3 regions of the Arthrobacter sp. EM1 genome follow, and region 3 is predicted to be linked to each of the others. Evidence: riboswitches for the same ligand, from Rfam matches in the RefSeq annotation. Region 3 holds a riboswitch; each other region holds the start of a gene.
The links. Region 3 has a riboswitch for cyclic di-AMP ahead of QI450_RS09135 (hypothetical protein). Riboswitches for the same ligand answer to the same signal wherever they lie in the genome.
Positions count from the first base shown of each region.

Region 1: linked by a shared signal. The riboswitch ahead of QI450_RS01730 (NlpC/P60 family protein) and the one ahead of QI450_RS09135 (hypothetical protein) in region 3 are both predicted to bind cyclic di-AMP.
Region 2: linked by a shared signal. The riboswitch ahead of QI450_RS00970 (hypothetical protein) and the one ahead of QI450_RS09135 (hypothetical protein) in region 3 are both predicted to bind cyclic di-AMP.

Region 1 is NZ_CP124836.1:356,950-367,396, forward strand. It holds gene QI450_RS01690 (helicase-associated domain-containing protein) at 1-1,121, opposite strand, end outside; gene QI450_RS01695 (hypothetical protein) at 1,132-1,365, opposite strand; gene QI450_RS01700 (cold shock domain-containing protein) at 1,544-1,927, shown strand; gene QI450_RS01705 (DUF3027 domain-containing protein) at 1,937-2,551, shown strand; gene QI450_RS01710 (MFS transporter) at 2,596-3,945, shown strand; gene serC (phosphoserine transaminase) at 3,973-5,100, opposite strand; gene QI450_RS01720 (metal-dependent transcriptional regulator) at 5,366-6,064, shown strand; cyclic di-AMP (ydaO/yuaA leader) riboswitch at 6,179-6,417, shown strand; gene QI450_RS01725 (M23 family metallopeptidase) at 6,422-7,243, shown strand; cyclic di-AMP (ydaO/yuaA leader) riboswitch at 7,391-7,549, shown strand; gene QI450_RS01730 (NlpC/P60 family protein) at 7,807-8,583, shown strand; gene QI450_RS01735 (HNH endonuclease) at 8,804-9,304, shown strand; gene QI450_RS01740 (NTP transferase domain-containing protein) at 9,376-10,035, shown strand; gene QI450_RS01745 (DUF6457 domain-containing protein) at 10,057-10,344, shown strand; gene QI450_RS01750 (molybdopterin-binding protein) at 10,341-10,447, shown strand, end outside.
Region 2 is NZ_CP124836.1:194,878-205,324, forward strand. It holds gene QI450_RS00945 (crosslink repair DNA glycosylase YcaQ family protein) at 1-1,061, shown strand, start outside; gene QI450_RS00950 (nucleoside deaminase) at 1,095-1,598, opposite strand; gene QI450_RS00955 (phosphatase PAP2 family protein) at 1,748-2,512, shown strand; gene upp (uracil phosphoribosyltransferase) at 2,525-3,160, shown strand; partial or broken gene QI450_RS18070 (VOC family protein) at 3,254-3,512, shown strand; gene QI450_RS00965 (HAD-IA family hydrolase) at 3,585-4,268, shown strand; gene QI450_RS00970 (hypothetical protein) at 4,311-5,045, opposite strand; cyclic di-AMP (ydaO/yuaA leader) riboswitch at 5,045-5,231, opposite strand; gene QI450_RS00975 (HAMP domain-containing sensor histidine kinase) at 5,342-6,973, opposite strand; gene QI450_RS00980 (response regulator transcription factor) at 6,977-7,717, opposite strand; gene QI450_RS00985 (winged helix-turn-helix domain-containing protein) at 8,401-9,264, shown strand; gene QI450_RS00990 (histidine phosphatase family protein) at 9,375-9,902, shown strand; gene heR (heliorhodopsin HeR) at 10,071-10,447, shown strand, end outside.
Region 3 is NZ_CP124836.1:1,994,695-2,005,141, reverse strand. It holds gene QI450_RS09195 (HAD-IC family P-type ATPase) at 1-405, opposite strand, end outside; gene QI450_RS09190 (Gfo/Idh/MocA family oxidoreductase) at 415-1,461, opposite strand; gene trxA (thioredoxin) at 1,817-2,182, opposite strand; gene QI450_RS09180 (rhodanese-like domain-containing protein) at 2,346-2,675, shown strand; gene QI450_RS09175 (metal-sensitive transcriptional regulator) at 2,678-3,004, shown strand; gene QI450_RS09170 (rhodanese-like domain-containing protein) at 3,150-3,452, shown strand; gene QI450_RS09165 (rhodanese-like domain-containing protein) at 3,559-4,167, shown strand; gene QI450_RS09160 (sulfite exporter TauE/SafE family protein) at 4,164-4,928, shown strand; gene QI450_RS09155 (DinB family protein) at 5,112-5,624, shown strand; gene QI450_RS09150 (universal stress protein) at 5,702-6,160, shown strand; gene QI450_RS09145 (DNA alkylation repair protein) at 6,233-6,886, shown strand; gene QI450_RS09140 (hypothetical protein) at 6,909-7,184, opposite strand; cyclic di-AMP (ydaO/yuaA leader) riboswitch at 7,357-7,555, shown strand; gene QI450_RS09135 (hypothetical protein) at 7,560-8,321, shown strand; gene QI450_RS09130 (dihydrofolate reductase family protein) at 8,379-8,966, opposite strand; gene QI450_RS09125 (DUF5129 domain-containing protein) at 9,055-10,447, opposite strand, start outside.

The DNA of each region.
Region 1 (10,447 bases), 1.6 Mb from region 3:
GAACTATCCACGTCGAGCCGGATCAGGCCGGCCAGAGCGGACAGCTCCGCCAGGACCCCGGCGTCGTGTATGTCGGTGCGCAGCGCATCCGCCAGCCGCTTGAGCTCCCGGACGCCCACGCCCCCGCTGCGCAGCGTGACCAGTGGCTGTTCGCGGACGATGTGCAGCAGTACACCCACCAGCCGCAGGGTCTCGGCGATCGCGCCCAGGGCGGCGTTCCGGCGCAGCGCGGCGGAGGTGGAACCCAACCGCGGCAGCGGGGGGGCTAGCGCGAATTTCTCGATGACGTAGCCGCCACGCAGGGCGACCCCGACGCTGTGCGGGAGTTCCACATGCGCGGCGTCCAACGGGACCAGCAGTCCGCGGGCCAGGAGCCAGTCAATCGGCCCGACGCCGGCGGCCTCGTGCAGCACTGACGCCCGCCGTTGCGCTTGCGGAACTGCGCCCATGGCCCAGTTACCGAAGCGGGCTAGCAGCGCCGCAGTGCGTTCCGGGGCGGCGTGCAGGATCTGCCGGAGACACTCCGGCGTGGCCGTCCAGTGCTGGAGCGAAAGTGCAGCTTCCATCGGGGTGGCCGCGGGGGAGATGGAGGCGCCGTCGCGGTGGAGCTCGCCGACAAGCTGAACCACGCGCTGGGCGAAAGCGGGCTGAAGCCGCACGAGTTCGGTGTAGCTGCGGCCCAGTCCGGCCGGGTAGATTCCGATCACTTCCTTGAGGCTGCCCACCGGCAGGTAGTAGCGCAGCTTCGCGCCGGCAACCGGAGGGGTGCCGTGCGGCGGTTCCGCGCGGTGGACGAGGGCCAGTTCCTGGAGTGAGTGCAGGATCTTTTCAAGGGCGGCCAGGGTGGAGCCATAGATGAGCTTCTTCAGCATCGGCGCCGTGGTGCTGTGGCCGGTGTCCGTATTTGTGCACAGGTGCAACGTCTCGAGGACCTGCATTTCCGGGCGGTTGAGCCGCTCCAGGGCCCGCTGTACGCTGACACGTCCGCTGGCGCGGGCCGCGAGGGCCGCAAAGTCCGGCACGCCGGGGGAGATAAGGTCCGGCCGCGCGGCGAACAACGCACGCAGCGAATCGTCGCTGCGTGTCTGCAGTTCCTTGCTAAGCGCGCGGATAAGGGACATCAGTGCAACGTTACCTTCCGTCCGGTTCCCGGGACCGTCGCCGGGCTGCCACGGACTCGATCACAAGCAGGAGCATCAGCAGGAAAGAAGCCGGAAGTCCGTAAAGGGCAGTGGCGGTGACCCACACCGGCGGCACTGCACTGCTGAGGGCCATCACCATCACGACGCCGACGGCCGTGAGTGAGAGCACGGCGGCACCCGCAGCAATGACCAGCAGCGGCCGCCGAAAACGCAGTTCAGTCATGGGGCTAACGCTAACAGCCCTGCTTGTCCCGCGCCCCAACCAAGCAAAGTGGACTGGGCAGGATAACCTTGGGGGAACAGACCAGCACGGTCCGGGCAGCCACACCCTAAACCCGCATATCAATGCGGACGCGGTGGCCGCCGGCCGTGTCACCAGCGGAACGAAGAAGGTTGATTACGTGCCTACCGGCAAGGTCAAGTGGTATGACAAGGAAAAAGGCTTCGGATTCCTCGCGGGCGAGGACGGCCAGGAAGTCTTCCTGCCGAAGTCGGCGCTGCCCGAGGGCGTAACCGAGCTCAAGGCCGGCACCCGGGTTGAATTCGGGGTAGCTGACGGCCGTAAGGGCGCCCAGGCCCTGGGCCTGCGCGTGCTGGACAAAACGCCGTCCATCGCCAAGGCCAAGCGGCCCAGCGCAAAAGATCTTGCTCCGCTGGTGCAGGACCTTGTCAGTGTTCTGGACAACTTGTCCGGAACACTGTCCGCGGGCAAGTACCCGGAAGGCAACAAGGGCAAGGCGATCGCCGTCGCCCTGCGTAAGGTTGCCGACGAGCTGGACGCGTAGGGCGCGGCGATGACTCCGGATAGTACTAGGACCCCGCCGGCAGCCGCCGGGAACAAAAAAGCCGGAAGCAAAGAAGGCACCAAGCCGCGGGCCGGGGTTCCCGTGTGGCGCACCGGTAAGCCTGATGCTTTCCTGGCCGCCGCTGTCGACGCTGCCCGCGCTGCCGTTGAGGGCATCGCCCCCGCTGAACAGGTCGGCCGGCACCTGGCGGCCAAAAGCGAAGGCGACCGCCTGGTCACACACCTCTTCGAATCGAAGCTTGCCGGCTACGGCGGCTGGCAGTGGTACGCCGTGCTCACCAGGAACTCCAGGTCCAAGGTTGTCACGGTGGACGAACTGGGCCTGCTGCCTTCCGAGGACTCAATCCTGCCGCCCGAGTGGATCCCGTGGGCCGAGCGCGTCCGCCCGGGCGATGAGCAGGCCGCGGATGAAGCTGGCTCCCCGGCGCGGGCGGCAACCCGCGAGGACACCCGCAGCTCTGACGTGGCAGTGGTCCCCGGCGGTTTTGAAGACGCCTCGGTGGCCGGCGCCGGCGATTCTGACGGCAGCGACCCTGACGGCGATGACTCCGACGATGCCGCAGGTAACGGCCCGGACGAGCATCCTGAGGCAGAGGCGCACTAGCGGTTGGAACAATCGGGGATGCTGCACAGTGAGGGCTGGTCATGATGTCCACCTTCAAGTCCCTGCACATCCTGAACTACCGGATCTGGTTCGTCGGGGCGATCGTCTCCAATATTGGGACCTGGATGCAGCGCACAGCCCAGGACTGGCTCGTTTTTGACCACCTGACCGAGCACGACGCCAGCGCCATGGGCATCACGATGGCCCTGCAACTGGGACCCCAGCTTTTCCTCGCTCCCGTCGCCGGGCTGATGGCGGACCGTTACCACCGCAAACAGCTGCTCATCCTGACCCAGTCCGCGATGGCACTGCTAAGTGCAGGGCTGGGCATCCTGGTGATTTCCGGTGCGGCGCAGCTATGGCACGTCTATGGGTTCGCCCTGCTGCTGGGAGTCGTGTCCGCCCTCGACGCCCCGGTGCGGCAGACCTTCGTCTCGGAACTGGTCCACGATGAGTATCTGCCCAACGCGGTGGCCCTCAACAGCGCTTCCTTTAATGTGGCCCGGATGATCGGACCGGCGGTGGCGGGTGTCCTCACCGTTGCGGTCGGCCCGGGCTGGGTCTTTATGATCAACACCCTGACCTTTATGGCGCTGCTGCTGAGCCTGTGGAAGATTCCCGCCACGACGCTGCGCCTGCTGCCCCGCGCGGCTGCCGGCAAGGGGCGGATCCGCGAAGGGCTGCGCTATGTGCGGTTCCGGCCGGACATTGTGGTGGTGCTCGTTGCGGTCTTTATTGTTGGCACGCTGGGACTGAACTTCGTGCTGTTCATCGCGGCTATGGTCGGAACGGAATTCGGCCTGGATGCCAGCGCCTTCGGGCTGATGAACTCCATTATGGCCATTGGCTCGGTCGCCGGCGCGCTGCTGTCAGCCGGCCGGAAGAAGCCCCGGCTGCGGTTCATTTTCGGCGCGGCCGGCGCTTTTGGCGTGACCTCCGGCGTCGCCGCGCTGGCCCCCAGCTACTTCTGGTTCGGAGTGGCACTGGTACCGGTCGGGCTCTTCGCCATCACGATGATGACAAGCGCCAATGGCTATGTGCAGACCACGACAGACCCGGTGATGCGCGGCCGGGTGATGGCGCTCTATATGGCCATCTTTATGGGCGGCACGCCGATCGGGGCGCCGTTCGTGGGCTGGGTGGCGAACATTGCCGGTCCGCGCTGGGCCCTGAGTATCGCGGCGGCGTCCGGACTGGTCGCTGCCCTGATCGGACTGTTGTGGATCGTCCGGGCCAAAAGGCTGCGGCTCCGGTTCGACCGCCGGGCCCGGGGGCTGAACCACTTCCGTGTCGTCTCCGCAGGCACGCGGAGGGAAGCTGGACCCGGCGGCAGCGGGCCGCCGGCAGGCGGCGCAGCCCGGGGTCAAAACCCGGGCGGCGCCGTCGAACACTGACGCTGCGGCGCCGCTGCGTTCGGGGTGCTACTTTTTCAGTTCGCCCACCACATAGTCGATGCATTCCAGCAGAGCCGAGACATCGTCCGGCTCGATGGCCACGAAAGTGGCGATGCGCAGTTGGTTACGGCCCAGTTTCCGGTACGGTTCGGTGTCCACAATGCCGTTGGCGCGCAGCGCACCGGCGATCGCGGCTGCATCGACCGAGTCGTCGAAGTCGATCGTCGCAATGACGTTGGAGCGGTCCTCTGGCCTTGCCACAAACGGGGTGGCGAACGCCGAGGCCTCGGCCCAGCGGTAGATCCGTCCCGCTGAGTCCGCGGTCCGTGCCGAGGCGAAGTCCAGCCCGCCGTTCGCATTGAGCCACTGCACCTGGGCGTCGAGGGTAACGAGGGTTGCCAGCGCCGGCGTGTTGTAGGTCTGGTTCAGCCTGGAGTTCTCAACCGCGGTTTGGAGGTCCAGGAAGTCCGGGATCCAGCGGCCGCCGGCCTTGATCCGGGCCGCACGCTCCAGCGCGGCCGGGGAGAACAAACCAAGCCAAAGCCCGCCGTCGGAAGCAAAGTTCTTCTGCGGAGCGAAGTAGTACACATCCGCTTCCGCGACGTCGACGTCCAGTCCGCCGGCAGCTGACGTTGCGTCCACCAGGACGAGCGAACCCTCATCGGCGCCTTCGACGCGCCGCACCGGAGCCGCGACGCCGGTGGACGTCTCATTCTGCGGCCACGCGTAAACGTCGACGCCGGCTTCGGCCCGGGCTTGCGGACGGGTGCCCGGCTCCGACTTGATGATGGCGGAATCGGCCAGGAACGGTGCCTTGTTGGTTGCGGCAGCGAACTTGGAGCCAAACTCGCCAAAGGACAAGTGCTGTGCCTTGTTCTCCACCAGGCCGAAGCTGGCAATATCCCAGAACGCGGTTGATCCGCCGACGCCCAGGATGACCTCATAGCCCTCAGGTGCGCGGAAGAACGCGCTGAGCCCGTTCCGGACCGACCCGACCAGGTTCTTGACCGGCGCCTGGCGGTGCGACGTGCCCAGCAGCTTTGTCGCCGCGGCGAGTGCCGCCATCTGTTCCGGGCGGACCTTGGACGGCCCGGCGCCGAACCGGCCGTCCTTTGGAAGGAGGTTTGCGGGAATCGTGATGCTGGTGTCGCTCACAGTGGCTCCAATTTTCGGCTGGTACTACGGGTGGCTCGGGTGACGGCCCGGCAGGGTGGCTGCGGCGGAGCCTGTTGTTTCATTCTGCCTGACTGTCCCGCGGGGGAGGCAAAAGGGACCGTCACAGTCCGGTCATTGAGATTATCCGGAGTAACTCAAATTAGGCTAAGCTGGCCTGCGAACGTACGGCGGAGCCCGCCAGGTTGCCGGCAGCGCACGGTACGGTGGAAATCACGCAAGGACGGCGCTCGAGGAGCTGAGCTGAATGACGGATCTGATCGATACAACCGAGATGTATCTTCGGACCATTCTGGAACTTGAAGAAGAGAACATCGTCGCCCTTCGCGCCCGCATCGCCGAACGGCTGCGCCACTCCGGTCCCACTGTTTCCCAGACCGTCGGCCGGATGGAACGCGACGGGCTTGTGGTTGTCTCCGGAGACCGCCACCTTGAACTGACCGGGGTTGGCCGGAAGCGCGCCATCGAAGTCATGCGCAAGCACCGGCTTGCCGAGCGGCTGCTGGCCGACGTCATCGGACTCGACTGGGCCTACGTCCATGAGGAGGCCTGCCGCTGGGAACATGTGATGAGCGAACGGGTGGAGCGGCGGATCTTCGAACTTCTCAACCATCCCACCGTCTCGCCCTATGGCAATCCGATCCCGGGTCTGGCGGAACTGGGCGGCCTGCCCGCCGACCCCAACCCTGACGGCGTCGTGAATCTGCTCGAAGCCATGGCCGGCTATGGTCCTGATTCCAGTGTCAGGGTCAACCGGCTGGCCGAGCCCATCCAAGTGGAGCCGGAACTGCTGGTCCAGCTCGATGAAGGCGGCATCCGCCCCGGCGCCCTGGTATCCCTGGAGCGCGTGGGGGAGTACATTTCGGTGCGCGTTCCTGACATCGAAGGTGCCCTTGAACTACCGCCTGAGGTCGCGGCCCACGTCTTTGTAACCATCGGTTCCTGAGGTTGCCGCGACAGCCCGGGGCCATCCGAGAGTTGTCCACAAGCTGATAACGGATTTATCTCTGGACGGCTTAATCGCCTATAGTTGGAGACTAGTACCGATACCAAAGCGTTATCTGATCCGAAGCCGAGCCCTGCCAGCGGAACAGTCGCAGAATCATCTCCTGGCAGGGGCGGGGGAACCACTTTTGGCTGTTTAGCGGCCTTGGGGTGAAGACCGTCAGCGGCAAGTACCCACAAACACGGAATCCATCGGATGCCCCTGTGCGTGATTGCTTGCCACGGCGGACCGGGTCGTTGATCTCTCTGACCCGAATCCGACAGCTAACTCCGCAGGCTCTCCAGAGAGGAACCGTTGTTGACCACCCAGACCGCCAAGGGCCGCCGTCGTGCGAGCGGCCCTGCCTCGGAGCCGCGTCCCGCCGCTGCCATCACGGCAGAGCGTCCGCGCGACGCGCACCGTGACGCGCGCAGGGATCGCCGCAGCCCCTTCCGCCAAGTAACGGATTTTGCCGCCGCAAGCGGTGTAGGGCAAAAGGCGGGTATTGCACTGGCCGCTGCGGGCTTGGCCCTCACCGTCACAGTTCCCGCGACTGGCCCTGTTCTGGCCACTGACGCCGGCTCCGGCGCGGCAGCCAGCCCGGCAGTCGTGCAGCCGGATGTGACAGCAGCAGAGGCCAAGATCGACTTCAGCCGCACTGCCGTAACCACCAAGGGCGATCCGGACGGAAAGCTCAAGCAGTTACTCAGTGCACAGTCCGCCGGCTCGATCACCCGGGCGGCCTCCGCAGGCAGCCTTGGGGCGCCGCTGGACCAGATGGTCACGGCGTCGCCGTTTGGCTACCGCGTCAGCCCCATCACCGGAGGCTCGGGCGAGTTCCACCGCGGGCAGGACTACTCGGCGCAGTGCGGCACCGTCGTCCACGCTGCCGCGAGCGGCACCGTGACATTCACCGGCTGGCACCCCTACGGCGGTGGTAACCGCGTGGTGATCGACCACGGCAACGGCCTGGAGACCACCTACAACCACCTGTCCTCCGCCAGCGTGAAGGTGGGCCAGCAGGTCTCCCGCGGGGATGTTGTGGCTCTTAGCGGTACCACCGGCGCCTCCACCGGCTGCCACCTCCACTTCGAGGTTATGGTCAACGGCGAAGTCGTCGACCCGACCGGATGGCTCTGAAAAGTTGAGGGAACACTCTCGCATTCTGGGGACACGCCGTGATCCGAATGTGACATTAGGGTCCAACTGCTGTAAAGTTTGAGCTACGCCAACTTTTTCGAAGTTGGCGCTCTTGAGTGGATTGCCTAGCTCTGCCACCGCTCAAGGTCCGTTCGCATGACATCGTCTGGCAGGGGCGGGGGAACCAATTTTGGTCTTCGCAAGAAGGCCTTGGGGTTAAGTCGCAAAGCTTCCCAGGAAGCAGCGCGGCCGGGTGACTCCCATCCGAATCCGACAGCTCACCTCGCAGGCATTGGGAGAGGCTACTTTCGTGCATACACGCCAAAATTCCGCGCTTCACCGCGCTTGCGCTGCTCTTTCGAGCCCGCTGGAATCCAATGATCGCGCCGGCCTTGCCGGTGCCCGGACCGCAGGCCACACGGTTGCCGCTTTTGGCGCGTCTTCGCAGTACACCCTTCGCTAAGTAACCCATTTTCGGGGCGATCCGGCGTACCCCCAAGATGCCGGAGCGTCCTCAGCCCGCGCCTAAAAGCGCGGACCAGGAACACGAAAGAGAGAACTTAATGACTACTCGTGCAAACGCACGGCATCGCGCCGAGGTCACCAAGACCAACTCGCTGGCCGTCATTGCCAAGGCTGTCGGCGGCAACGCCGGCGGCATGGGTCGCCAGGCCGCAGTCATCGCTGCTGCTTCCGGCCTCGTCCTGACCAGCGGTATCGCAGCCAACGCTGCTGAGGCCAACGTTCAGCGCGAATCCGCCTCCGCTTCCACACTCGACGTCCAGTCGAGCACCCCGGCTGCCATCTCGGCTGCTTCCACTATCGCGATCTCCTTCGAGAAGCCGGCCGTCACCACCACCCCGGCTCCGGTTGTTGAGGCCCCGAAGCCCGTTGTGAAGGTCCAGGAAACGCCTGCTGCCAAAGCGGCCGGTACCCAGGTCGCTGCTGCCGCAACTGCCGCCACCGGCACCGCGGTAGCAGCCGTTTCCAAGGCGCCGGCCGTCGCCAGCGGCATGGGCGCAACGATCGCCGCTGCAGCTTATGCCCAGCTCGGTGTAAGCCAGGACTGCACCGCACTGGCCACGAACGCGCTCGCTGCCGCAGGCATCAACTACCACGGCTGGCCGGCAGGTTACCTGTCCCTCGGCCGCACGGTGAGCGCCGCCGAGGCACAGCCGGGCGATCTTGCCTACTACCAGAACGGTGGCGCCGGCATGGCCCACATCGCCGTCTACGTCGGCAACGGCATGGCCGTTCACGGCGGCTGGAACGGTGGAACCACCTCCCTGCAGACGGTCAACGTCGGCTCCGGCCCGGTCTTCATCCGCGTCGGCGGCTAAGACAGCAGCTTTAGCAACACAAAGGACCCCCGCCAAACGGCGGGGGTCCTTTGTGTTGCCGATCCGTGAACTTCGGCCGACACGGGCAGGGGAGAGCAAAAAAGATTCGGCGAATTGCCATGTCCGTGTTTACTCTTGTTTTGTCGATCCATAGCCCGACCATGCACAGGGCAGCCGGCCCTCGTGCCCCTGGCGGGTGCGGCCGTGAAGAGGTATGCGGATGCGCACTCTCGTTCTTAATGCTGGATATGAGCCGCTGGCGGTGGTGACCTTCCGCCGGGCGCTTGTCCTTGTGCTGACCGGGAAGGCCAGTGTTGTGGCGGAAGGCGGCGAACCTGTGGTTGGGCCGCAGGATGTGCTGGGCCGGCCGTCAGTGATACTGCTGAACCGGTATATCAGGCCCCGGTACAACACCACTACGGCGGTGAGCCGCCGCGGTGTGCTCCGCCGGGACGGACACCGGTGCGCCTACTGCGGCAAAGCCGCGCACACCATCGACCATGTCCAGCCCAAATCAAGGGGCGGCGCGGATTCCTGGGAGAACCTGGTTGCTGCCTGCCTGCGGTGCAACAACGCCAAAGGGGACCACACCCCGGCGGAGATGGGTTGGAAGCTCGGGTTCAGCCCGGCACCACCGAGGGGCACCATCTGGCAAATCAAAGAGCTGGAGAAACCAACACCGGCCTGGGACCCTTTCCTGCTGCCGGAATCCGCTGCCTGAATCCGGCCGGCGTTGGCTCGGACCCGGTCGTGGGCTTCGGTGGCGGGCCTGGAGGGCGCTAGGCTGGGCCGGTGGAATTCGATGCTGTTATTCTCGCCGGGGGCCGGTCCTCCCGGCTCGGAGGTGTCCCCAAGTCCGGACTGATCCACGACGGCGCCACCCTCCTGGAGGGTGCCCTGCGTTCTGCGCGGGGCGCGGTGGCTGTAGCCGTCGTGGGGCCCGACCCGGGACCGCTGCCCCGAGGTGTGGTGCGCTGCCGCGAGGACCCGCCCTTTGCCGGACCGGCCGCCGCCGTCGCCGAAGGCCTGGCTGCGCTGGAACGCAGCCGCGGCGCCCGGCCCCGGGCCCCGTACACCCTTGTCCTGGCCGTTGACATGCCCGGGGCAGGTGCCGCCGTCCAGGCGCTGCTGGACGCAGCGGCGGAAGCACCGCCTGGTGATGGCCTGATGGCCGTCTCGGCGGAGGGTCGGCGGCAGCCGCTTGTCGGTCTATATGGCACAACTGTGCTTTTACGTTGCGCCGCGGAGGCTTCGCAGCGCGGCGCGCTCGAAAACGCGTCCGTGTTCGCCCTTCTTGCTAGGCTGGAGGTGCGGGAAGTCAACGTCCCCCAGGGGTCTACCGATGATGTGGACACGTGGGGCGATGCCGCCGCGTTAGGGGTAAGCGAACCGGCCGGTGCCATACCCGCGACAGCCGACAACCCGGCATCCGGCCCGGGGCTCCCCGGCTGAACTCAAACTTGGAGGCAAACGGTGAAAAGCCAGGATGAAACTCTGGAAGAGTGGTGCCGCGCCCTGCTCCAGGCCCTGGAACTGGACGGCGTCGAAATTGACATCAACGAGGTCCTGTCCCTGGCAGGGGTCGCGGCGCACTCAGTGGTGCGCCCCGCGGCCCCCCTAACGACCTTCATCGCCGGCTTTGCCGCGGGCCTGGCCTCCGGTTCCGGCCAGGCCACGGATGCCGTCTCGATGCAGGCTGCGATGGCCGTGGCCCGCAAACTCGCCAAGGACTACGCAGCCAACGAAGCATCCGACGCATGACCACTGCACCCCTTAGGGGCAGTGCAGTTGGAGCGGGGGAAGTGCCCGAGCCCGGGCTCAGCGGCCCCCTGGCCGGGGTGGACGCCGGTGAGGCCGGTGAGGC
Region 2 (10,447 bases), 1.8 Mb from region 3:
CCTACCTCGCACTCTTTGCCCGGGCTGGAATCCGCCGCGAACAGGCGGACGCCGATGTCCTGGCGCGCCGGATCCTGGAACTCCCGGCTGCGCGCGGCTGCACCTACGTTATGGGCCGGGACGACTTTGCGTGGGCGCTGCGGCTCGGCCGGGATGCGGCCGACTCCGCGGTCAAGGTGCTCGGCAGGCTCGGCGTGGACCGCGGCGAAATCACACTGCTGGAGGAGCAGGTGCTCCATACCCTGGCCGAGGCAGCAGCCCCGATGGACCCCCGGCAGCTCAAGGAGGAGTTGGGCGATTCGGTGCGGAACCTCGGCGAGGAAGGCAAAAAGAAGGGCGCCGCCACCACGCTGCCCACGGCCCTGGGAATCCTGCAGTCGCAGGGGCGGATTCGCCGGGTTCCGGCCAACGGACGACTGGACCAGCAGCGCTACGCCTATGACCTGTGGAATTTGCCGCCGGGCCAGATCGACGATGACGAAGCCCGCACCGAACTGATCCGTCGCTACCTCGGCTGGACCGGAGGGGCCACGTTCAAGCAGTCACAATGGTTCACGGCTTTTACAGTGGCCCAGAGCAAGGCGGCGCTTGCGGCAGCGGGCGCGGCGGAAGTAGCCACTGCCGCCGGCGAGGCGCTGTGGATGCTGCCCGCGGACGTCGGGCGCCTAGCGGCCTTCGAGGAGCCAGCCGGCGAGCAGATCCAGCTGCTCGCCGGAACCGACTCACTGACGCTCTTGCGGCGCAACGCGGCGGAAATGCTGGCCGAGGAGGACCGGCACCTGATAACAAGGGGTTCGCTTGCCCTTCAGGCGGACCTTCCGGATCACCCGATTTTCGACCGGGGCCGGATCATCGGACTCTGGCAGTACGATCCCGGGAAGGAACGGATCGTGCCGTGGCTGTTCCACCGGCCTACGGCTGCCGTGATCCGGCGGATCGCCGAAGTTCAGGAGTGGATCCGTGCGGACTTGGGCGACTTTCGCGCCTTCAGCCTCGACTCGCCGGCCACCCGGCAAAAGCGCATCGACGGCCTGGCGGCAGCCGCAACCGGCTCCAGCTAGTGTGCGGAAGCGGTGAAGAGGACCCGGCCGGGCTTAGCTGCCGCGGTGCCCGGCAAAAAAATCCCGCAGCAGCGCCGCACTTTCGGACTCCCTGATCCCGCCATACACTTCCACCCAGTGGTTGAGCCGGCGCTCGCGGAGGATGTCGAAGACGGAGCCGGCGGCCCCGGCCTTCTCGTCCCACGCTCCGAATACCACGCGCGGAATCCGGGCCAACACCACGGCCCCGGCACACATGGCGCAAGGCTCCAGGGTCACCACCAGGGTGCAGTCCGCCAAACGCCAGCCGTCCCCGCCGTTCCGGCCCCGCGAATCAGGCTCCTGCAGCCGCGCGGCAGCCGCCCGGATGGCTACCATCTCGGCGTGCGCCGTCGGGTCCCCGAGGGCCTCGCGTTCATTGCGGCCGCGGCCGAGCACCGTACCGTCCGGACCGATGACAACGGCGCCGATCGGTACGTCCGCAGTGGCCAGTGCGGCACGAGCGTCCTCAAGGGCCAGGCCCATCCAATCGGCATGGCGGGGGTGCGGGGAAGTCATGGCTCAATGATAGTTTCGACAGTAAGCAAGCTGTGCAGCCCGGCTGCCCGGCACGACATTCGGGAGAAACCGTGAAGACCGGGACAGAGCGCTGGTTGACCCGCCGTTGGGGTAAATGGGTGGTGCCCTACGCGGCGCTGTGGGCCACGATGCTGATCGGCGGTGTGGTGGTGCTGGTCCTGGCCCTGCTAAGCGCCGAGGTCTACGACAACGTGGTGGACGACGCCGGCCTGGCCAACCTGGACAAGCCCACCCTCGGGATGATGGAACAGTTGCGCAGTCCCGCCCTCGACTCGTTCGTCACGGGATTCACCAATATCGGCGGCGGGATCGGGATGCCCATCCTGGCCAGCCTGCTTACGGCGGCGCTCATCTGGGCCAGCCGGACCTGGCGGCCGCTGATCCTGATCGGAGGCGCCGCCGCGGTCTCTGTGACGGCAACCGCCATCGGCAAGAAACTGATCGGCCGGACCCGCCCGGACCACACCGACGCCGTGCCGCCTTATGAGTCATCGCCGTCGTTCCCCAGCGGCCACACGCTCAATACCACTGTGGTGATCGGCCTGGTGGTGTACCTCGCATGCCTGCAGATCACACGCACCATCGCCCGGGTGGGCCTGATAGCGGCCGGCGCGGTCTTCATCTTCGCGATGGGAATGAGCCGGGTCTATCTGGGCCACCACTGGATGACCGATGTAATCTTCGGCTGGATTCTGGGCCTGGCATGGGTCGGGATAGTGATCCTGGCCCACCGGCTCTTCCACGTCCTGCGGCACCGCGAACAGGCCGGTCCAGCCCCGACGTTTGACAACGAGGTCCACCTTAACGCCGACGCCACCGGCGGCAGCACTGCGGGTGAGGAGCGCGACGCCGGCGCCCCCGGTCCCACGGGCAGGACCCCATCCGCCGGGTGATAGTTTTGACCCATGCGCACTTTCGTTGTGGACCACCCGCTGGTCGCCCATAAACTCACCGTTCTGCGGGACAAAAACACCCCGTCCCCGGTCTTCCGCCAGCTCACCGAGGAGCTCGTCACGCTCCTGGCGTATGAGGCCACCCGCGATGTCCGCACCCAACCGGTGACCATCGAGACGCCGGTCAGCACCACAGTTGGCACCGCCTTCACCAAACCGACTCCGTTGGTTGTCCCCATCCTGCGAGCCGGCCTCGGCATGCTCGAGGGCATGACCAAGCTGGTCCCCACCGCTGAGGTCGGTTTCCTGGGCATGGCCCGCGACGAAGAAACCCTGGACATCATCACGTACGCCGAGCGCCTCCCCGAGGACCTCACGGACCGGCAGATCTTCGTCCTGGACCCCATGCTTGCCACCGGCGGGACGTTGCGCGAGGCCATCAAGTTCCTCTTCAAGCGCGGCGCCTCCGATGTCACCTGCATCTGCCTGCTGGCCGCGCCGGAAGGCCTGGCGAAGCTGGAAGAAGAGCTGGCTGACGCCAACGTCACGATCGTGCTTGCTTCGATCGACGAGAAGCTCAACGAGAAGTCCTATATCGTCCCGGGTCTGGGCGACGCCGGCGACCGTCTCTACGGTGTGGCCGGCTGAGCCAGCGCCCGGCAGCAACACCGGCGCGGCGGACCTTCCCACCAGTGGGGGCCCGGCCTGCCGGGAAACTCAACACGGGACTGGCCTGAGCCCATGGACTGGAAACTCGAACTCATTTTAGTTCCCGTATCCGATGCCGGGCTCGGGCTGCTCGATCGCGTTCGGTGAGGGCCCCAGCGATGCACCGCCGGGTACGGCACCGACCCTGCAACTCGTGGTCAGCGACATTCAGGCCGCCCACAAGCAGCTCAAGGACAACGGCGTGGACGGCAGCGGCGTCGATGTCCAGGACTGGGGACATTTCCTCTACTTTGCCGATCCCGACGGCAACAAGTGGGCGGTGCAACAGCTCACGGCACGGTCAACCGGCTCCGGACAGCCAAGGGATCCGGAACATCCGGTTGGTACGCGGCAAGATGGGACGATGACTTCAGTTACCGGCACCGCGCTTCCGACCGCCTTCACCGTCCGGGCGGTGCTTTTTGACATGGACGGGACTCTCGTTGATTCCACCGCAGCGGTGGAACAGGTCTGGGGGGAGTTTGCTGCCCGCTATGGTCTGGACCTTGCCGAGATCCTGCGCACCTCCCATGGCGTTCAGGCAGCGGACACGGTGCGGCGCTTCGCGCCGGCGGGAGCCGACGTCGCGGCCCTCACCGCGGAACTGGGTGCCATGGAACGCGCCAGGACTGCCGGCATCGTGGCATTGCCGGGCGCTGCCGGGTTGCTGCGCCTGCTGCCGGCGGACGCCGTCGCCCTGGTGACATCGGCGGACCGGCTGCTGGCAGACATTCGGATGGCCGCCGCCGGTCTTGCCTTGCCCGCCACCGCCGTGACAGCAGATCTCGTCGGCCGCGGTAAGCCACACCCGGAAGGCTACCTGCGCGCGGCCGAACTGCTCGGAGTGGACCCGGCGGACGCTGTGGTTTTCGAGGACGCGCCGGCCGGCATCGCCGCCGGCCTGGCTGCCGGGATGCGGACGGTGGCGGTAGGCCCGAACCCCGGCGAACTGCCCGACGGCGTGCTGCGCATCGCCGATTACTCAGCCGTCTTGTGCGAGGTCGGGGTCGACGACGCCGGCCGCAGCATCATCTCTTTCCGGCTGTGAAACCGTGGCCCCGTTTCGAAGGGCCGGTGCCTCCGCCGCAGCTCAGTACCAGTTGTTCGCGTAGTGGAAGTTCAGCGCCCCGCACGGTGAGCCGTAGCGTTCCTGGACGTAGTTCAGTCCCCAGTTGATCTGCGTCCGGTAATTCGTGAGGTAGTCGGCGCCTGCGCTGGCCATCTTCTCGGCCGGGAGGGACTGAACCACGCCGTAGGCGCCGCTGCTCGGGTTGGTGGCAGTAGTCTTCCAGTCAGACTCCTTGGTCCAGAGTTTGACCAGGCACTGCATCTGGCCGGCGTCCCAGCCGTGGGCACCCAGTTGGCTGGCCGCATAAGCCTGCGCTCCGGCGGGATCGTCAACGGCAACAGGAACCGGCGCGGGCTCCGGCGCCGGTGCGGCGGCGGGGGCCGGTAACTCGGCAGGCTTAACCTCGGCGACCGGGGCCGGGGTATCGGCCGGCGGGCTGACGGTCTGGTTCGCCACCAGGACGCGTTCAAAGTCGAGGTGCTGCAGCGGATCCGCGCTGACTGCCGATTTTGTGGCGCTGCTGGCGCTGCTGGCGTTGCGGGTGGCTGTCTCCGACGCTTGGCCGGCGGCGCCGGCTCCCACGAGCACTGCACACGCCGCTGCGACAACTGCCGCCCGGCGGCCGGTGGAGCCCAGGCCGGTGGTGAACCGGGACAGGGCCGACGCCGGTTTGGCGGGCTCGGCGCGGTGTCGCGACGGCTTGGAGCGCCTCTTTACATCGCCCTCAGGGCGTGTTTGTACCGTGAATTCAGTCATGGTCGCCTCTCAACGCCTGCGGAGTTAGCTGTCGGGTTCGGATGAGGTCACCCGGCCGCACGGAATCTCACGTGACGGCTTCACCCCAAGGGCGCAATGTGCAGAAATGCCCGGGAACTCTGGGTCCCCCGCCTCTGCCTAATCCAGCGGAATCCGGGAGGCGGCAGAGTTTGGCGTGCATCCGGATATGCGGTCCGAGTGATGACCGCACGCTAAAAACGGTACAGGACCGGAACGCCAATGTCACATTTCGATAACAGGAGCGGCGGGTTCGGCGCGGCGGATTGCTTCGCGGATTAGCTGGAGCGGCGGGGTGTCCGGTCCTCGGCCGGAGCGTCCGGCAGCCGAACGGTGAACTCGGTCCGGCCCGGCACCGACGTTACGCTGACAGTGCCGCCATGGGCTTCGACAATCGACTGCACAATTGACAATCCCAGCCCGCTGGTGCCCTCAGACGACGCGGCAGTTCGGGCCGGGCCGGCAGCCGCGGCGGCGAGGGGTGAGTCCGCACCCGGTGCGGACGGCAGCCGGTGTGCGCGCAGCGGCACGAGCGGGCGCGGCCGGCCGGATACCGGCGTTGTACCGGTTGCAGGATTCCTGCGCGACGCATCCGCGCGCGTAAACCTCGAAAAGACCCGGTCCACGAACTCCGGGGCGATCCCGGGGCCGTTGTCCGTTACGGTCATCACGGCGGTGCCGTCGGGAGCCCGCTGCACAGCTGTCACCACGGTGGTGCCGGTTCCAGTGTGCTTGCGTGCGTTGGAGAGCAGGTTGGCCAGAACCTGGTGGAGCTGGGTCGTGTCGCCGCGGACCACCACCGGCTCCGCTGGGAGCTCCAAGTGCCATACCCGGTCCGGTGCCATCACTTTTTCGTCGCTCACCGTCTCGATGGCCAGCTGGGTGAGGTCCACGTCGCTGAGGCGGAGCGGCCGGCCCTCGTCCAGCCGGGCAAGCAGGAGCAGATCCTCCACCAGGGTGGTCATCCGCTCGGACTGGCTCTGCACCCGGGCCAGGGACTTCTCGCCGTCTGGGGTGAAGTGTTCGGTCATCCGCATCAGTTCGGTGTACCCGCGGATCGCCGTCAGGGGTGTGCGCAGCTCGTGCGAGGCGTCTGCGACAAACTGGCGGACCTTCATTTCGCTCTTCTGCCGGGCTTCGAGTGCGTTGGATACATTGTCCAGCATCAGGTTCAGGGCGTGGCCAACACTGCCCACCTCGGTGCCGGGATGTGCTGCGGATGCGGGCACCCGCATGGCAAGTCCGACTTCTCCGGCGTCGAGGGGGAGGCGGGACACTTTCGTGGCCACCTCGGAGAGCTGATCGAGCGGCTTCATGGTGCGGCGAATCAACGCCGTGCCGGCGAGGCCAATGACAACAAGGCCGCCCGCAGAGACAAGCACCATAGTCCAAACCAAAGAGGCCAGCGTGTTCAATTTCTCGGTGAGCGGCAGCCCGGTCACGATCACGCCGCCGTCCGGGGCCGTGAAGGCTACCAGCCGGTAGGCCCCGGCGGAAAGAGATCGGTTGACCGGCTCGCTGCTCGCAGGGAGCGACAGGAGAGCTGCGTTGTCCTCCCTGGTCAGGGACTTTCGGGTGGCGTCTTCGGCGAGGAAACCGGCGCCGCGTACCGAGCCGGCCACGATCCTGGCGTTAAGGGTCCCGATTCCCTGGCCCCGGGCCTCAAGGGGGTCGGCGCGGCCGCCGGTGCGGCCAAACTCGCGGGCACGGTCCGCGGCTTGCGCGAGTTGTGTGTCGAGCTGCCTGGTCAGGAAGGAATCCATCGAGGCGTAACTGACTAGGCCGACAGCACCGCAGATCGCCACCAGAAGGGCCATGGCAACCAGAACAAGCCGGGTGCGCAGGTGCCAGCTGGAAGGGGTGTGCCACACGGGTCCGGCGGGGCCGGCCCTGCCGGAACGGACAGGCACGATTCAGTCCGCCGGCTTCAGGACATAGCCGGCGCCGCGGACCGTGTGGATCATTGGCGGGTGGACGGCGTCGACCTTTTTGCGGAGGTAGGAGATGTAGAGCTCCACGATGTTGGCCTGCCCGCCAAAGTCGTAGTCCCAGACACGGTCCAGGATTTGGGCTTTGCTGACGACCCGTTTCGGGTTCTCCATGAGGTAGCGCAGCAGCTCGAACTGGGTGGCCGTGAGGTGGAGCTCGTCACCTGCGCGCCGCACTTCCCGTGTGTCGATGTTCAAGACAAGGTCCCCGACGACGAGTTCGGCCGTATCCATTGCTGCCACCCCGGACCGCTGGACCAGCCGGTGCAGGCGGAGCAACACTTCCTCCATGCTGAACGGCTTAGTCACGTAGTCGTCGCCGCCGGCAGCCAGCCCGGTGATGCGGTCCTGGACGTCGTCCTTTGCCGTCAGGAACAAGGCCGGTAGCTCCGGCGCGAAGGCCCGGATCCTGCCGAGGAGCTCGACGCCGTCGAACCCGGGCAGCATCACGTCGAGCACCAGGACGTCGGGCCGGAATTCCCGGGCGAGCTTCATGGCCTCCGGTCCGTCGGCGGCGACAGCCACCGACCAGCCCGCCATTCGCAGGCCCATGCTCATCAGCTCGGAGAGGCTCGGTTCATCGTCCACTACCAGGGCGCGGATGGGGGAGCCGTCCGGATGGCTCAGCTGCGGGAGGTTGTTGGTCATGGAGTGCGAGGTGGCCATGGGACAACTCTCCGATCTGCCGGTTAGCTACGCCTTTGGTGATCCTGTGCGGCACCTGTGAATCCCACCCTAGCGAGCTGGAGAGGAGACTGCCCACGGCAGCGTCCTGCTGATGCGGTCGCCAAGATAAGCCGCTGGGCGGTCGCCAAGCTGCGTGATCCCGGGTCCGGGCGCTTCCCGGCAGCAGGATGACCACCAGGTGGGACGGCAGCCCCGCGTGGAGTGGCGGCCCAGTAGTCACTCAACTCGCCAGCAAAGAATTATGCATGCTCGTTGTCTCGATTTGCCGAATAGGATTCGCAAAAGGCGGCATTTGCTTACTGATCGTAAAATCTGTTGCTCGACTCGCCCTCTTGGCCGAAGCGTGATCCGCGCCACATTGTGGATATTCGTCTCAGAATGTGGAATCCAGGAGCCTTTGTTACTTGCAAGTTTTCATTGTTACGTTGCACACTTCAATTGTGAACAAGAACTCAACAGCACCTGCAGCCGCAGTTTCCTGGATCAGCGCACCCGCTGACGCAGGGAAGCGCTGTTGTCGAATGCACGCCTAACCTTTACACCCCAAAGGTTTCTAGGCATTCGCCCCAGCCCAGTGTCGGGCGCCCCTCCCCAGTATTCATTGCGGGGAAAAGTAGCATTCGAGCCGCGATGACGGCCATTCACATTGAGGTAAGCAATCCATGTCAGTTGCATCCGGATACGTCCACATCTCCGTCCGTAACGCCGGCAAAGCCGGCCAGACCTCCGGTATTCGCCAAGGCTTCGGCGACAGGGCATCCTTCGCGCCCGCCGGCTCCGGAAACAGCTTCCCCACTCCGGGTTTTGCACCCCAGGGCTACAACCCCAACTCCTATGGACAGCTCCGGGCTGTTCCGCCGGCACCGGCCACTGCGCCGACGCCCGTGATTGCCCCTGCCGGCGGCAGCCCCCTCCGCCCCGTCCCGGTTGACAACGTCGCCCGGGGTTTTGTGCTCTACATGGGTATCGATGAGGAGACAGCAGCGGCTGCCGGCACCTCCATTGCCAAGCTGGCCCAGGAAATCCGGGCCTACGCCCAGTCGCTGGTATCCGGTGCCGAAAGCTACGCCGCCGTCGCCGTCGCACCGGCCAGCGCGCCGGGCTCCGCCCTCGACGTCGTCCGTTCCACCTTCGGCGACCCCACAGTGGGCTCCCGCCAGCGGTCCGAGAGCGCCCGCCTGCAGCAGCCGCAGGATCCGCGCCCGTCCGGTGTGCTGATCGACCTTGCCCGCCGTGAAGTGGCACTCGACGGCGAATCCCTGAACCTTACGTTCAAGGAGTTCGAGCTGCTCAACTACCTCGTTGAGAACGGCACCCGTACCGTAGGCCGTGATGAATTGCTGGAGGGCCTGTGGCGCAATGCCGAAGAAGTGCCCAACGAGCGGACCATCGACGTCCACATCCGCCGCCTGCGCTCCAAGCTCGGCCGCCTCGCCAACACGGTGCGGACGGTCCGCGGCCAGGGTTACCGGTTCTATGAGCACCCGGAAGTTGTGGTCTGGGCCGCACCGGAGTACTCGATCTAGCGTTGGGCCCACACGCCCCACGCGAAAGCGTCCGTCCTTTGAACCGGGGCGGGCGCTTTTGCGTTTCCGGATTGAGCGGACCGGGTGATACCCCGCACTAGGATTGATCCATGAGCGCGCATCACATCAAACGGCTGGTGATCATGCGCCATGCCAAGGCGGATTGGCCCGGCGGCGTAGCGGACCATGACCGGCCGCTGGAAGAGCGCGGTCACCGTGATGCTCCGCAGGCCGGTAAGTGGCTGCTGAAACATGGTGTGGTCCCGGACTTTATTCTTTGCTCCAGCGCCCTGCGCACGCGGCAGACCTGCACTTGGGTTTGCAGCGAATTAGGCGACAAGGCACCGACGCCGAAACTTGAGCACGGACTTTACGCCGCCTCGGCGTCGCGGATGCTGACAGTCATCAACCACGTCCCGGATACCGTTACCACCCTGATGGTGATCTCGCACATGCCCGGAGTGCAGGACCTCGCGATGCACCTCGCGTCCCGGGACTCGAGCCACGATGCCTACATGGATGCCGCCACGCGATACCCCACCAGTGCGCTGACCGTTATGGAGACGGAGAAGTCCTGGGCCGAACTGGACGGCCAGGACGCGAGGCTCACGCACTTTAAGGTTCCCAGGGCTACATAATCCCCGGCCGACGTCGTCTCAGCGGTCCGGCAGCCTGGAAACAGGCCCGAACTGCCGGCCGGATCGATGCCGGCGCAGCCCATCAGCGGTGTGTCCTTCAGCTCGACGGGTTCCTCTGCGCCTGCGTCCCTGCTAGTGTCTGCCTCATCCACTCTGAAGGAGTTCCTGATGGCACGGAAAGTACGCACTGCCGATCAGAAGATCTCCCGGCTGAGGGCATACAACATCGTGGCCGGCTCCCTGCATCTGGTGCAGGCCCTCGGCTTCGCCTACGTACTGACCCTGCTGGGCAGCCAGGTCACCTTCGCGGTCACGGCCGACTACCTCAGCGGTCCTCCCGGTGTTCCGCTGCCGCCTGAGCGGGTAACTCTGTTCGATGTGAACGTGGGTCTGGGAGTAGTGGCGTTCCTGGCGTTGTCTGCCGTGTTCCATTTCCTCATCTCATCGCCGTGGTTCTTTCCCCGCTACGCGGCCGGCTTGAAGGCGAATCACAACTACTTCCGCTGGGTCGAGTACTCGCTAAGTTCGTCGATCATGATCTGGCT
Region 3 (10,447 bases):
AACCACCTGTTCGGTGCCGTCCCGCAAGGCCCTGCATGAGGGCGTGGAGAGCGATTGCAACGCCCGGACGTCAGCCTCAGCCTTGCGCTCCTGGACATACCCGAGGGCGGCATTGATACACAGGATGAGGAAAATCGCGCCGGAATCCACCCAGTGCTGCTGAATGAGGGTGACCACGGCGGCGGTCAACAGGATCCCAATCAACGGGCTGACGAACTGCCGCACCAGCACCCGCCACCAGGGCGTGGCTGCTGCGACGGTCAGTTCGTTGGACCCGGCATCGCCCAGTCGACGGGACGCCTCCGCTGCGGTGAGTCCGGAGGGCCCGGACGTCAGCCTGGCAAAGACGGCTGCCGAGTCCAACGCATGCCACGGCACGGGCTTCGCGTCCTTAGCCGGTGGCACTGGCGGCCGCTACCGCTCGTCGCTGGCGTAAGAAAGCCCGATCTGGCTCCGGACCGCGTCCAGGGCCAGCATGACCTGCACACTCTCGCGGGGCGAAAGGATATCGTTTGCCGTTGCGCCGGCGGCAATGAGCCGCTCGATTTCCCACGCCTGGTACTGCATGCCGCGGCCGGTGACCGGTTCGTCGAACCGCTCGACGACGGTGCCGCCGTCGTCGTACCGGGTGAAGCCGGTGGGGGTGTACCAGACCGGATCGATTTCGATGCGGCCTTCGGTGCCGATGACGGCGGCCCGGTTGGGCCCCGCGGTGTCCAGCGCGCACTGCAGGACGGCCTGCTGTCCATCCGGATAGTCGAAGATCATCGAGCTCTGGCGGTCGACGCCGGTAGCTGTCATGCTGGCGGCTCCCTGGATCCTGGTGGGGTTCCCGAACACATCGAAGGCGAAGGACACCGGGTAAATACCCAGGTCAAGGAGGGCGCCACCGCCGAGGGCGGGATCGTTGAGCCGGTGCTCCGGGTTCTTGGGCAGGTTCTGGTTGTGGTCCGCAATCAGCGTCCGGACGTCGCCGAGGGCCCCTGAACGGATCAACTCACGAATACGGACCATGTGCGGCAGATAGCGCGTCCACATGGCCTCAAGGGCAACCAGTCCGCTCGACTCGGCCAGGTCCACCACGGCCCGGGCCTGCCACGCATTCATGGCAAACGGCTTTTCGACCAGCACGTGCTTTCCGGCGTTGAGGGCCAGCAACGCGTGCTCGTAGTGAAAGGGGTGCGGCGAAGCAATGTACACAACATCGACGTCGGGGTCGTTTACCAGGGCTGCATAGCTGCCATGGGAAGACTGCAGCTGAAATCCAGCGGCAAACTCCCTGGCTCTCGCCGGCTCGCGGGATCCCACCGCCTGCACGCTGAAACCGTGCCCGACCAGATCCGAGGTCTGCAGCCCCGCGATGAATCCGGTGCCCAGGATTCCCCACCGGACAGGTTTGCCGGAGCCGCCCGGGGAGCCGCCGGAACCTTCAGCGGAGCGGGTTGCGGCGGTGTCTGACATGGCGGTGGATCCCCTCGGGCAGGCGGTCAAGAGGGCGTCGGGTGCGAAGTGGAGCGAAGCTACGCCGTCTGCTTATGCTAGCCCAGGGCGGTCCCCGGAGCGCTGCGAAGACGGGCCGGAAAGCCTTCCACCAGTTGGTGAAGAAGCTTCCCGGCCCGCCGTCGGATTACTTGCAGGTGCAGCGCTGTTCTGCGGCGACGTCGGCCATAACGGAATCGACATGCTCGCCGCAACCGGCCCAGGTGATCTTGCCACAGCTGTTGCAACGGACGGGACTACACATTGGTTTTCTCCTTGGTTGTGGTGGTGAAGCTGATTCGGCTGGGAGCCCTGTCTTGAGGGCGCTAGTGAGTGGTCAGGACGCGGCTGCGGTGGACATCTTGCTGCGGACGTCCTCCATGTCGAGCCCCTTCACGGCGGTGATGAGCTCCTCAAGGCCGGCGGCGTTCATGGCGCCGGGCTGGGAGAAGACCAGGATGCCCTCGCGGAACACCATCAGGGTGGGGATGGAGGTGATGTTGGCGGCCGCGGAGAGGCCTTGTTCGGCTTCGGTGTCGACTTTGGCGAACACGACGTCGGCGTGCACCTCCGAAGCCTTGCTGAAGGTGGGTGCAAACATCCGGCACGGGCCGCACCATGATGCCCAGAAGTCCACCAGCACAATGTCATTGCCGGAAATGGTGTCGTTGAAGGTCTTTTCGGAGATGTCGAGGGTTGCCATGCCTCAACTGTATACCCCCGGGGGTATAACCGCAACCGCTCCTTTGTTGGGTTCCGGACATTGTCCGCTCGGGAGGCGGCGCTTGCCTATATACCCCCGGGGGTATCACAATGGAAGAATTAGGCCCGTGCCCGGAGCCCCGGGAGGCCGGAAGGAAAGCGGTATGAAAGGCATTTCTGTTGATGATCTGGCAGCGCTCGCACCCGAGGTCCCCATTATCGATGTCCGGGAGGCTGAGGAGTATAACGAGGCCAATGTTCCGGGCACCAGGAACCTGCCGCTGTCGCGGCTGAGCCACTCCCTGGGCGACATTCCGATCGGGCGTGCGGTCTACGTTATGTGCGCCTCCGGCGGGCGCAGTGCGCGGGCCACAGCGCACCTGGTGGAGCAGGGCTACGACGCGGTAAACGTCCTGGGCGGCATTACTGAGTGGTACCGCAATGGTCACCCCGTTTCATATGGCCCTGTGTTATATCGCCGCGGAAGTGATTGAGCATGTCCTCGGTAGCCAGCGTTCCGGCGCCAACCCCGGGCAATAATGCCGGCCGGCGCCGGACTGTCAACCGGCTCAAAAGGGCCCACGGGCAGCTCGCAGCCCTGATTGCCGCCGTCGAGTCCGGGCCCGATTGCGGGAGTGTAGTCACCCAGCTCTCGGCTGTCCGCGGCGCCTTGGACAAGGCGGGTTTCGAGCTCATTTCGGCAGCGATGGGCGAGTGCCTCGCCGGGGCGCCGCCTGAACCTGAGGCAACAACTCCCGACGGCGCGGCGGGCCAGCAACTCACACTTGAGGAAATACGAGGATTGTTCCTGCGCCTGGCCTGAGGTGCCGGCGCCTCCCGGGACGTCGATGCCGAGGGGATCGGCCCGGACCCGGGCCTGAAATTTGAAACCACATACCCCGAGGGGTATGTTGTATAGGGCCGGATTCGCCACGTAGCCGTACCAGCATCCCGAAAGGTGCAACCCCATGGACATGACCTCCCAGCAGCTTAGCGACCACCTCCAGAAGGACAGCGACATCCAGATTGTGGATGTTCGCGAGGCCGATGAAGTTGCATCCGGCATGATCGCCGGAGCCAAGCACATCCCACTGGGTGAATTGCCGGCCCGGCTGGGGGAGTTGGACAAATCCCGCCGTGTGGTTGCCGTCTGCCGCAGTGGCCGGCGTAGCGAAGCCGCCGCCGAGCAGTTGGCAGCGGCCGGCTTTACTTCCTTCACAATGACCGGCGGGATGCTGGACTGGACCGCGGCCGGACTCCCCACAGGCTGACCCCTTACGGGTGTGCCGGGGCATCGTTCCCAGTTTTGAGCTGCCAGGCCACCCTCCGCTTCCGCGCCCAACCGCCGGAACCGCCCAAGCCAGACCGAAAGAGATTATGACTATCGCACCCAACACCGCCTCAGCCCGCCCCGCGCCGCAGACCATTGACGCGTCCACCCTGAAGGACTGGGAGGACAACCACGATGACCTGATGGTGATCGATGTTCGCAGCGGCGCCGAGTTTGATTCCTTGCATATCAAGGGCTCTTACCATGTTCCGCTGCCCATGCTCAGTGAACATACTGAAGAGTTTGCCACCAAGATGGGCACCCGCGTGGTCCTGGTGTGCCAGTCCGGAAGCCGGGCCGAACAGGCCCGAAAGTACCTCGACGCCGTTGGCCTGGGCAGCGCCAGCGTGCTGGCCGGCGGGGTTCCTGCCTTCGCTGCCGCCGGCGGCAACGTAGTCAAGGGCAAAAGCACCTGGGCCATGGAACGCCAGGTCCGGATGACAGCCGGATCCCTGGTCTTGGCCAGTGTGGTGGGCAGCAGGTTCCTCTCGCCGAAACTGGGCCTGCTCGCCGGCGGCATTGGCGCCGGGCTGACGTTCTCGGCTGCGACCAACAGCTGCGCCATGGGCCAGATGCTTTCCAAGATGCCCTGGAACCGTTCGGTCAATGAGCCCACCGCACACCAGGCGCTGCAGAACCTGGGCATCAAGGCGTGATCATCACCGCGGCGGCGTTCGGACTGATCGTCGGCGGCCTGCTGGGCTTGGTTGGCGGCGGCGGGTCCATCCTGGCCGTCCCCGCCCTCGTCTACGGGGTGGGGCTGCCGCTGAGTGCGGCAATCCCGACGTCGCTGGTTGTGGTCGGAGCATCCTCCGCCGTCGCGGTGTTGCCCCGGCTGCGGGGCGGTGTGAACTGGCGGCTGGCTCTTATCATCGGCGCAGCCGGCACGGCTACCGCGTATCTTGGTGCTTTCGTTAACCGGCTCCTCGACCCGAAGGTTTTGCTGCTCGCCTTCGCCGCCATTATGGTCCTCGCCGGGATCCGGATGATGCTTCCGTCCAAGGCGTCCGGCGGTTCCTGCGCCTTGCCCGGCGGAGGCGTCAACTGGCGCAGCTGCCTGCCCAAGGCAATCGCCACCGGTGCCGTCGTGGGGTTCCTGACCGGTCTCCTCGGAGTGGGGGGCGGCTTCCTGATCGTCCCCGCCCTGACCCTTGTCCTGGGCCTGCCGATGGCTGTGACCGTTGGCACCTCACTGGTGATCATCGTGATCAACTCGGTGGCCGGCTTTGCTGCACACCTCGGGGACCTGCAGATCGACTGGGCCGTGACGTCCGCCTTCGCCGGCGCGGCCATGGTCACGTCCCTCCTTGCCGGCAGGCTCGGGACCAGGATCCCGGACAAAGTCCTGAAGCGAAGTTTCGGCGTCCTGGTTCTGCTGGTCGCAAGCTACGTGACGGTGCAGGCGCTGCTCTCCTGAATACGTTCGCACGGCGGAGGTGTGCTGACGGCGTGTGCTGAAGGCGGTGTGCTGAAGGCGTGTGCTGAAGGCGGGACGCAGGATCGAAGATCAGGCCGGACTTAGGATCGATTCGGCCCTATCCGGGGGAGTGTTCTCCGTGCAAGCATGGGGCGGAGCGACGCTACTCGATGAGGGGACTCGATGAAACCCAACGAACTGCTGCTGGACGCCTTCGGCCGGCTCCGTGAAACCGTGGCAGACACCCTTGACGGGTGTGACGGTACGGCCCTCCTCCGTCGGCCAGCGGGCACCGGAAACTCGATGGCTTGGCTGATCTGGCATCTCAGCCGGGTGGAGGACGCGCAACTCGCCGCTGCGGCAGGACTGGAACAGGTCTGGATTGCGGAGGGGTTTGCGGATCGTTTTGATCTGCCCTTGGCTGCCAAAGACACCGGATACCGCCATACTTCGGACCAGGTCGACGCGGTGAAAGCCTCCCCGGAGCTCCTGGCGGAATACTATGAAGCGGTTCACAAGCAGACCGTGCAGTTCCTGGAATCCCTCGGCGACAAGGACTTCGACCGCATTGTCGATACCCGCTGGGACCCGCCCGTCACCCTTGGGGCGCGGCTGGTCAGCACCCTTGCCGATTGCCTCCAGCACGTGGGCCAGGCAGCCTTTGCGAAGGGGCCGAAACCCGCCGTCGAGGTCTAGGCCACTGGCACCGGCTTTCGCTCCCGCCACGACCGACTCGCCCACCTCGCCCACTGAATCTAGAGAATGGAAAAGACATGACCAGTACAGGCCCGTTTGTCATTGTGGTTGGTTTTGACGGCTCAGAGAACTCGGACAGTGCACTGAACTGGGCCGTGGATGAGGCAAAGCGCCGCAATGGCCGGATTCGCCTCATCACCGCCTGGAGCAAGCCCCCGCTCGCCTGGTACCCGGCACTTTTGGAAACGGCCGCCGGCGAAGTTGTGGCAGAGGACTCCCCCCGACGCGCAGCCGAGACGTTGCAGGCTGCTGCCCTGGAGACTGCTGAAAGCCAGGGCGTGGCAGCCAGTGGAGAAGTCGTTCACGGCGATTCGGCGGCGTCTGCATTGCTCGACGCCGCCAAGGCTGCCGACCTCGTTATCGTGGGGGCCCGTGGTCACGGCGGATTCCCCGGGCTGCACCTGGGATCGGTGGCAACACAGATCATCAATCACGCGCCCTGCCCTGTGCTCGTTGTCCGGCCCAAGGAGTCCTGAGCAGCGGGGCCCGTTGGCTCGCCCTGGCGGTCCGGATCATCAACAGCCCAGGGTCTGCGGGAGAATATCCCCATGAGCTATGCGGGTGATGCTATTGACGCGGCCCTCCAGCGCGAGTCCTCGTGGAGCCGAGCCGAGGACGCTGAGGCCAGGCACGGCAGCAATCACCGGTACTACGGTGCATCGGTCGGAGCCGTCCGCGGAACCGTCCGTGACACCCTCCGCCGCCATCCAGGACTGACCCATGATGACATCACCGCCCTGGGCTCCGAGCTGTGGGACGTGCCGGTCTTTGAACGCCGCCTCGCCGCCGTTGTGCTGCTGCAGTCAAAAGTGGGCGTGCTGACCAATACGGACCTGACCCGGATCGAGGGATTTGTGCGGAGTGCCCGGCTGGGCGCCTTGGTTGATCCGCTGGCCATCGACGTCGTTGGTCCCCTGATCGCCGGGCTCGACGTCGTCGGCAGGGTACGCGCCGACAGTGTCCTGGACCGTTGGATTCGGGATCCCGACGGCTGGCTGCGCCGCGCGGCCCTGCTGTCACCGCTGCGCGCACTCCGCACCGGCGCAGGGGACTGGCCCCGGTTCGTGCGTCACGCCCGATCGGCGCTGGCGCGGCCACCCCGAGCGGAGTCGGGTCAGGACGGCGAGAGTGCGGTCACCGACGTCGCGGTGGCCCTGATGCTCGCCGAGATGGAACGGCACCGGCCGGAGCTGGAGTTCTGACCCGGACGTCCCGGCCGGCAAGCTACCCTGAGTGGCCCGGTCGGCGCTCCACAACGGCGTAGGCCTTTTCGTCGAAGAACTCCCAATCCGTGATCACCATAAAGCCGAGGGTATCCACACGGTCATTCAGGACGCGGACATCGAAGCCGCCGTCGCGTGGCTCGGCGTCCCACGTCGAAACGTGGACTTCCCCGTTTTCCAGGACCAGCAGTTCGGTGTTGACACTGAAGTCCGCCAACGGCTGGTTACTGAGCTGGCAGATTGCCACAGCGGGCCGGGCGGCGTGGGGAGTGGTCATTTTCGGGCCTCTGCTTCGGGGGACGGTGTTGGCAACATCCTATGCCTGTGACCGCGTGCGGGAAGGGCCGGCGGGCCCCCGCAGCCCGGTCCGCCGTTACCGCAACGTGACATGTTGTGATCATTCCGTTATCTTTGTTAGGTGCCTGTTGTCTCCGAGACGGGCTCTCCCCAGCCGATTGCCTAACTCTGCCGCGGCGCGGGGATAACTCGCAGCAACGTCCGGCAGAGACGGGGAAACCACTTTTGGCCCGCTGTTCTCCAGGGGTCTTGGGGTGAAGCCGCACGGCCCGACATGATCGGGTCCGCGTGCGGCCGGGTGCCTCCCATCCGAATCCGACAGCTCACCCCGCAGGCATTGGGAGAGGCTCAACTAATGACTTTCAGCAACACTCACGCGCCCAACCGCGACGATCTTCGCAGTACCCGCCGCACCATCGGCCGTCAGGCCGCAGTCTTCGCCGCCGCTTCCGGAATGGTTTTCAGCGGCGCGATGGCCGCCAATGCAGCGGACGTGCCAGCCCAGCGCGACTCCGCACCCGCGAGTTCCGTCGATGTCAAGGGCGCGGTCGCCGCCCCGGTTATGGCGGACTCGGCTGTACAGATCACCTTCGAACGCCCCGTCGTTGAGACTGCCCCGGCGCCAGTGGTCGAGGCACCCCAGCCCGTCGCGGCCCCGGCGGCCCCCGCAGCACCGGCCCGTGCGGCCGCCCCTGCCGCCCCTGCCGCCCCTGCCGCCCCTGCCGCCGCGAAGGCTACTGTCAACGTCCAGGCTGCACCTGCGCCGGCAGCGGCTCCTGTTGCTGCCCCGGCTGCCGGCGGGGTCAATGCCACCCTTCTGGCCGTGGCGTACGGCCAGGTCGGCATCACGCAGGACTGCACCGCGATGGTCGAGAAGGCCCTGAACGCTGCCGGCATCCCGGTTGGTGACATTGGTCCGATGGGCTTTATGAACTACGGGAAGGTAGTCGGCGACCCCCAGCCCGGAGACATCATTGTCCAGTCCGGCCACGTTGCCATCTACGCCGGCAACGGCCAGGCCATCAGCGGCGGCATGAACGGTGTCAACGCCACCATGGCCCACCCGCTGTCCTGGCTGACCGCCACGGGGCCCATAACGTTCGTCCGCGCCGGCTAGCACAACCGCAGGCACTGTACTGAAGGCCGGTCGATCGGTTGCCTTGGGGGCAGCGGATCACCGGCCTTCGGTCTGCCCGGAGGCAGGCTCCGGGGAATACCGCAGCAACACCACCCCGCTGCCGAACGTACGGCTCTCCAGCAGTCGGAGCGCCGTGATGTCATCGGCCGCCTGAAACAAAGGCTTGCCCCGGCCAAGCAGGACCGGGTGCACATAGATCCGGTACTCATCGATCAGCCCCAGCCGCCTGAAGGCCGCCGCGAGCTCTGCACCGCCCAGCGCAAGGTCGCCATCCGAGTGTTCCCTGAGCCGCCTCACGTCCCCGGGAACGACCTCGCGCACCACCTGCGTATTCCAGCCGGCCTTCGACAAGGTCCTGGAGTAGACGACCTTGGGCATGTCCCGCCAGATCCCGGCGAACTCGATCTCCGGGGCCGTGCTGGACGGGTCCTGGGCGGCCGTGGGCCAGTACTCGGCCATCATCTCGTACGTCACGCGGCCGTCTAGAAACGCTCCCATGCCGCGGAGCTCTTCGTTAAAATGTTGGTGCAGTTCTTCATCGACCCGATGCCAGCTCAGGTCCTGCCCCGGCCCCTCGATGAATCCGTCCAGGGATACCTGAAACATCAGAATGACTTTGTGCATTGCATCACTCCTTCGCTGCCCGGCACCCCGGGAGTTCGAGCGTACGCCGCAGTTCGGCTCTCCGGTAGGGTCAATTCCGGCCGAACCGTTAGAAGCTGGATGAACTGCCGGACCCGGAGAAGCTTCCGCCGCTTGCGCCGTAGCCGGTGGTGCCGCCGCCGCCGCGGGCGCTTCCGACGCTGCTGACACCGGTGTTGAAACCGGAGTTGAAAGTGGGAACGGAGAAGAAGTAGTAGGCCGGGTACACGGTGCCAAGGATGCTGGGCTCGTAGGTACGCCCGTACTTGGCTTTGCTGCCGGCCTGGGCGCTTTCCATTTCCTTGCGCATCAGGTTGGCTTCCTTTTCGTTTTTGGCGTAGCCGGCGATGACGGTATCCGCGTGGTCCCTGAGCAGCTCGGAGAGCTGGGTGCGTGCGTCCCGCAGCCGGTCCAGGGCCGTCTCAGGGCTGATGGTTCCGTCCGCGAGTTCCGCCGTCCACCTTTCGATATCGCGGTGGCTTGTGTCCCGGAACGAACGCAGGGCCGCTGCGGTCGCCGTGTTGCCCCCGGCGTTGCGCTTGCTGAGCATCTGTTCAATTGCCGCGAGGTCGGCGCGGAACGGAGCGAGCTGCCGGTCCCAGGCAGGCGCCCACACGGAGCCACGATTGAGCAGGGCATTGGTGTCGGCGATAACGTCGTCGAGGGCATCCAATTCGGCGGCGGCGTCGGCGTAGCTGCGGATCAGTTTCAGGTTCGGCCGGCGGCTGAGGTCCCTGGCGGACAAGGAATGGACCTGGTTGGAGAGACCGGTGGCCGTGCGGTACTTCGCCATAAAGGTCCGGTGCTTTTCCAGCACTGTACTGCCGTAGCGGGACGCTTCCGGGATGGTGCCGGCGTTCAGTTCGGTGACCTGGAGGTCCATGCTGACGCTGGCGTAGCTCGCGTCGCCGCGAGCCTGTTCCTTGCGGCTGCTGAGCCTGGTCCGCCACCGCACGATCAGCCAGGTCGCGGCGCCGGCCACGGCGGCAGCCGCGGCACCCCAGGCCGCGACGAGGAAGGCTGTGGACCGGTACCAGGGCTGGTTGATCAGTTCGGCGCCGCGCTGGATGCCGGCGATGGTGCCGGTTGTCCACTGGGCATCGCGAAAGAGCTCCTTGGTAGCGTTCTGGATGTCCTCGCGCTGATCCAGCGAGACCTTCCGGTCCTCGCCCATGTACGTGCCAACATGCCGGCCCACCGGGTCCAGGGCGAAGATATAGAGCCCGTTCGCCCATTTTTGCCCGTCCTCGCTGATCCATTCCGGATGTTCGGACCGGGCGAAGCGCAGGACTTCCTCGTTGAGGTTATCCGACGCCGCACCACTGTAGGTGTAGACGGCCACCTTGGTGGGCTGGTAGAAATCAATCTGCCGGATTGCAGGCAGGAGGGTTTTTTGGTCAAGTACGCCCGCCTTGTCCTCCACAACGATGTCGGAAGCGGTAACGGCCTGTGCCGCCGGACCG